Formosa sp. Hel1_33_131: one gene and its partner. Each later gene encodes a partner of the first gene's protein in a complex. Links are inferred from orthologs where the notes say so. Each region holds a gene or a part of one and is shown in the gene's direction. Other genes may lie near its edges.

Evidence for each region.
Region 2: rpsR (region 1) and rpsT share a complex: the UniProt entries of both Bacillus subtilis proteins name them as parts of the 30S ribosomal subunit. The link is inferred for Formosa sp. Hel1_33_131 from one-to-one orthologs.

What each region holds. Positions count from the first base shown.
Region 1 is NZ_CP017260.1:2,493,843-2,496,866, forward strand. Bases 105-2,789 are described here. They hold rpsR (30S ribosomal protein S18), read left to right. Parts: upstream 105-1,142; coding sequence 1,143-1,436; downstream 1,437-2,789. Other genes in these bases: FORMB_RS11520 (LytR/AlgR family response regulator transcription factor), read right to left, coding at 105-622; rpsF (30S ribosomal protein S6), read left to right, coding at 802-1,140; rplI (50S ribosomal protein L9), read left to right, coding at 1,450-1,899; FORMB_RS11540 (TonB-dependent receptor), read left to right, coding at 2,017-2,789. In the rest of the region: more of FORMB_RS11520, read right to left, coding at 1-104; more of FORMB_RS11540, read left to right, coding at 2,790-3,024. UniProt on the Bacillus subtilis protein: Binds as a heterodimer with protein bS6 to the central domain of the 16S rRNA, where it helps stabilize the platform of the 30S subunit.
Region 2 is NZ_CP017260.1:1,942,300-1,945,510, forward strand. What follows is about bases 295-3,166. They hold rpsT (30S ribosomal protein S20), read left to right. Parts: upstream 295-1,540; coding sequence 1,541-1,792; downstream 1,793-3,166. Other genes in these bases: proS (proline--tRNA ligase), read left to right, coding at 295-1,297; FORMB_RS08860 (glycoside hydrolase family 113), read left to right, coding at 2,616-3,166. Outside these bases: more of proS, read left to right, coding at 1-294; more of FORMB_RS08860, read left to right, coding at 3,167-3,211. UniProt on the Bacillus subtilis protein: Binds directly to 16S ribosomal RNA.

The sequences.
Region 1 (3,024 bases):
CGTAACGTTCCACTTTTTTCAAATTGACAATATAGGATTTATGGATTCTTAAGAACAGTCCTTTTGGGAGTTCGTTTTCAAAGGCTTTCATGGTCGAAAGAATAACGAAGCTTTTGTTATTAGTTATTAATTTCACGTAGTCACCGAGAGCTTCAATCCATTTGATCTCGTTGATGTATATTTTACGTTTTTTAAGATTGCTCTTTACAAAAATATGCTCTCCATCATAATCTTGGAAATTTTCTTTCATTTTTGCTTGCAATACAGTTTTAGCAATGGCTTCGTTAAAACGTTTTTTAGAGGCTGGTTTTGCTAAGTAATCGATTGCATTGTATTCGAATGCTTTAAAGGCATGAGATGCATCTTCACTTATTATGATAACGTAAGGAGTCTTGAGTTCGGGAGTGTCGATGTAACTGTCTAAGAGATCAAATCCATCAGAAACAGAAAGGTTGACCTCCATTATAATAAGGTCTATAGGGGTTGTGAGAAGGAATTTTTTAGCTTCAACTACAGATGTGAATTTCCCCATCAAATTAAGAGAAGGGTGGTTGTTAATTAGTCTTAATGTGGCTAATCGTTGTGTAGAATTATCGTCAACAATTATACAGTTTAAAGTCATCGGGGTTGTGTTATCAGTCGTTATCAATTACAATTATACAAAAAATAAATCGATTAAACTCTTAAAATACCGATTAACGAGTAAAATTAATTTCGTTTAAATAATGTTATATAATGTTGTTCAGACAACAATTAATACTTACTTTTGCAGCCATTAAAAATCAAATAATAATAAAATTTATGAATCATTACGAAACTGTTTTCATCTTGAATCCCGTTTTATCTGACACACAGATAAAGGAAACAGTAAAGAAATACGAGGACTTACTCGTTTCTAAAGGAGCAAAGATGGTATCGAAAGAAGATTGGGGGCTAAAGAAATTAGCGTATCCAATCCAAAACAAAAAAAGTGGCTTTTACCACTTATTTGAATTTACAGCACCTGGAGAGGCTATTGGCCCTTTAGAAGTAGAATTTAGACGTGACGAGCGTTTTATGCGTTATCTAACTGTTAGTTTAGATAAACATGCAATCTCATGGGCTGAAAGAAGAAGAGTTAAACTTAAAGAAAAAGCGTAATTATGTCTATAGAACAACAAGCCAAAGGAAAAAAAGATGGTGAAATCAGATATTTAACGCCTTTAAATATTGACACCAACAAAGCTAAAAAATACTGTCGTTTCAAAAAATCAGGTATCAAGTATATCGATTATAAAGATCCAGATTTTTTAATAAAATTTGTAAACGAACAAGGTAAGTTATTACCAAGACGTTTAACTGGAACCTCTTTAAAGTTTCAAAGAAAAGTGTCTGTTGCTGTCAAAAGAGCAAGACATTTAGCCTTGATGCCTTATGTAGCCGATTTAATGAAATAAAACTATTATAACTATGGAACTTATATTAAAACATGACGTAGAAGGATTGGGGTTTAAAGACGATGTTGTAACAGTGAAAAACGGTTATGGTAGAAATTCTTTAATTCCGGGTGGTAAAGCCATTCTTGCTACGGTATCTGCTAGAAAAGTATTAGCAGAAAACTTAAAACAACGCGCATTCAAAGAAAAGAAAATAGTAGATGAAGCCGAAGCAATTGCTGAAGCTTTAAAAGCTTTAGAAATCAAAATAGCAGCGAAAGTTGGTAGTGGAGATAAATTATTTGGATCTGTTAACAATATTGATTTAGCAGCAGCTATTGAAAAAGCAGGCCATTCAATTGACAAAAAATTTATCAATGTTACCGGTGGTAATGTAAAACGTCTTGGTAAATACAATGCAATCATTCGTCTTCACAGAGATGTAGCAGTTGATTTTCCTTTTGAAATTATTGCAGCTAAATAACAATTATATATTGTTAATAAAAAGTTAATAAATTGAATTTTTATTTAAAGCCTACACGTAAGTGTAGGCTTTTTTTGTTGTAATTTAGCAGCTTAATCATAAACAAACTTTAATAAAATGAAACAAATTTCTACACTTTTAATGTTCATTTTCACTTGTTCACTGTCCTTTTCTCAGGTGACAACTTCAAGTATTAAGGGAGCTATTTCCGATGAGACCAATACCGGTTTGCCAGGTGCAAACGTTGTTGCAGTGCACACGCCAACAGGGACCACTTACGGAGCCGCCACCAACATTGACGGGCGATTTAACCTTGTCAACCTTAGAGTTGGCGGACCGTACACAATTACGGTTAGTTATGTAGGTTACAAAGACCAATCGTTTACAGATGTATTCTTGACCTTAGGAAAAACAGAAAATTTAACATTAGCATTAACACTTGATGCTGGACAATTGGATGCTGTGGTGATTACCGCAAACACTTCTAAAGGTGTTTTTGGAAGCGACCGTACAGGTGCTGAAACCAATGTAGGCCGTAGAGAATTGACAACACTTCCTACAATTTCTAGATCTGCATCTGATTTTACACGTTTAGAGCCAACGGCAAGTAACGGTTCTTTTGGAGGACGTAACGATCAGTTTAATAACTTCTCTTTAGATGGTGCAATTTTCAACAATCCTTTTGGATTGGATGCAGCAACTCCTGGAGGGCAAACAAATTCACAACCCGTATCTTTAGATGCCATCGATCAAATACAAGTATCAACTGCACCTTACGATGTAACGCAATCTGGATTTACTGGAGCTGCAGTAAATGCAGTGACGAAGAGTGGATCGAATGAATTTAAAGGAACTGTTTATGGCTTCTATAGAAATGAAGACATGACGGGTTCTAAGATCAAAGGACAAGAAATTTTTGTTCCAAGTCTTACGCAACAGCAAACAGGCTTTAGTATTGGTGGACCGATCGTGAAAAACAAATTATTTTTCTTTGCCAATTACGAGCAAGATGAACGATCAGATTTAGGACAGGCATGGTTACCAAACACTGGATCTGGAGCGGTCAACGAATCTGTTGTTTTAGAATCTGACTTGATAGCTGTACAAAATGCGTTATCAACTTTA
Region 2 (3,211 bases), 550 kb from region 1 along the record:
TCAAAATGCCTATTTCCCATTATTTGTACCAAAAAGTCTTTTTGAAGCGGAAGAAAAAAATGCCGAAGGCTTTGCAAAAGAATGTGCCGTAGTAACACATTACCGTTTGCAAAATGACCCTGACAATCCTGGGAAACTTCGTGTGGACCCAAATGCAAAACTTGAAGAAGAGTTGGTCGTACGACCAACCAGTGAAGCGATTATATGGAGTACCTTTAAAGGATGGATTCAATCTTATAGAGATTTACCGCTTTTAATTAACCAATGGGCCAATGTGGTGCGATGGGAAATGCGAACGCGTTTGTTTTTAAGAACCGCTGAATTTTTATGGCAAGAAGGACATACTGCGCATGCCACCAAAAGCGAAGCCATCTCAGAAGCCAAGCTTATGAATAATATCTACGCAAATTTTGCTGAAAATTTTATGGCGATTCCTGTAATTCAAGGGGTCAAAACGGAAAGCGAACGTTTTGCAGGTGCCGAAGAAACCTATTGTATCGAAGCTTTAATGCAAGATGGAAAAGCGTTACAAGCGGGAACCTCTCACTTTTTAGGACAGAATTTCGCAAAAGCATTTGATGTTAAATTTGCAAACAGCGAAGGAAAACAAGATTACGTTTGGGCAACCTCATGGGGTGTTTCCACACGTTTGATGGGTGCCTTAATTATGACCCACAGTGACGATAAAGGATTGGTATTGCCTCCAAACCTAGCACCTTACCAAGTTGTAATTGTTCCTATATACAGGAATGATGAGCAATTGGCTGAGATAACCACGCAAGCCGAGACGATCATGACTGCTTTGAGAGCAGAGAATATTACTGTAAAATACGACCATAGAACCACCCAACGACCGGGAGCTAAATTTGCACAACACGAATTGCAAGGGGTTCCTTTAAGACTGGCGATTGGACCAAAAGATTTGGAAAGTGGCACAGTAGAGTTGGCTCGAAGAGACACATTAACCAAACAAGTGGTGGCTTTAGAAAGTTTAACAGACACCATAAAGACCTTAATTACGGAGATTCAAACAGGCTTATTTCAAAAAGCGCTGGATTTTAGAGCGGATCACATCACAAAAGTGGAAACATTTGAGGCGTTTAAAACGGTTTTAGAAGAAAAAGCAGGATTTATTTCGGCACATTGGGATGGCAGTACAGAAACAGAAGACAAAATAAAAGAAATCACAAAAGCGACAATCCGTTGTATTCCAATAGATTCGGAACTGGAAGATGGGGTCTGTGTATTTTCTGGGAAACCTTCCAAACAGCGCGTTTTATTTGCGAAAGCTTATTAACTTTAACTTTTTTCAAAAAAAGTTAGTAAGAAGTTGTAACATTTAAAAATAGTTGTATTTTTGCAACCGCATTAGAAATAATGCACGCTATTTGAAATAAAAACAGAATTATCAAGATTGTGTTTTTGGTTATAAAAAATGGCCCGTTCGTCTATCGGCTAGGACGCATGGTTTTCATCCATGTAAGAGGGGTTCGATTCCCCTACGGGCTACAATTATTTAATAATAATAAAATTAAGAATTATGGCAAATCATAAGTCAGCTTTAAAAAGAATTAGAAGTAACGAGTCAAAGCGCGTGCTGAACAAGTATCAGCACAAAACAACGCGTAACGCAATTAAGAACTTGCGTGAAACAACGGATAAGAAAGAAGCTCAAAAAATGCTTTCTTCTGTTTCTTCAATGATTGATCGTTTAGCCAAAAACAATATCATTCACGATAACAAAGCGGCAAACCTAAAGTCTGGTTTATCAAAATTTGTTGCAACTCTTTAACGAATACACTGTGTCGTCCTAATTACATAGGTTGACTTTAGGAATTCTATAAAATTTAAAAATCCTTTGAAGCGCGCTTCAAAGGATTTTTTGTGTTTAAACTTGTTTTTAGAAGGTGTGTTTGACCACGCAGAACTACTTAAGAAAAGCACTATTAGGTGCTTAAAACTTTCAAAATCCTATTTTTTTTAAAAAAATATTCCTTGTTTTAAGAAGGGAATTTTTAAAAGTAAGGTTTTCCCTTACTTTTAGTAAGGGAAAAATCACTTCATTATTTATTTCAATTTATTATGTTTACAAAAATTATACCTCAAATCTAATTCTTTGTAAGCAATTTAACCGTGCTTAAGATATTAATTTACTGTAAATAACATAGGGACTTTTTTAGGTATCCATACTTTTTTGGATGTCAGAATTTAAGTTCAAATGTAGAGTACAGATGTCTATTAGAACCGATTCTACAAGACAAACTCAAGACCATCCGGCTTACGGAAATTAAAAAACAGGAGTTTATTCTCTAAGAAAGTGAAAAATAAATGTCAAAAAGTCCACCACGTGGAAAGTCCACAATGAAGAATAACGACTTAATAATTTATTCTTAACCTAAATTTATAAATTATTTAATTATGAAAATTTTATTTAAAATATTTATGATAACTTTCTATGCTGGTGCGCGAATCCATTCGCGTTCCAAATAAACTTTGTAAGCCACACGATAGGAATCGTGCGGCAGCAAGGGATAACTATGATTTTTGAGAAAGTAGAAAACTAAACTATTTATAAAGAACACAGGCTTTTGTTTTAACCCCTATCATTTTTCAATATGAAATATTTATATTCCATCATTTTAACACTTTTGATGCTCTCTTGTGAGAGAGATCACATTGATTTAACATGTCAAAATAGTTTCGAAAACACCTCAAAACTAAACGGTCTAAACATTTACAGTGCTCAATTAAACTCAACAAATAATACAAATGTCCTAGGGAATAGTATTTCTTTAGTAGGAATTTTATCTGCCTCAAAAGACTATTTTAATCATTCCTTTGAAATTAAAGATTATCAAATAGACGAATCGATTACAAATTATAAACAAGGTTTAGAAAATACATTACCTATTACTTTGATTATGTTACGTCCTTTGGTTGATTTCGGAGGAATTCCATATAGAGGTGATTTTTATTTAGAAACAGAAGTACATTGGCAGATTTTTGAAAACTCTTACAAAAAACTCATTTTAAAAATAGCCGAATTATCAAACACTCACCCTATAGATTTGTTGTGTATTGGCACAGAATTAAGAGAGTTTGTTAAGAGAAGACCTCTCTTTTGGGAAAGCTTAATTGAGACCTTAAAAGAGGAGTATCCTGAGCTTAAATTAATTTATGCTGCAAATTGGGATGATTATGAAGCATTTCC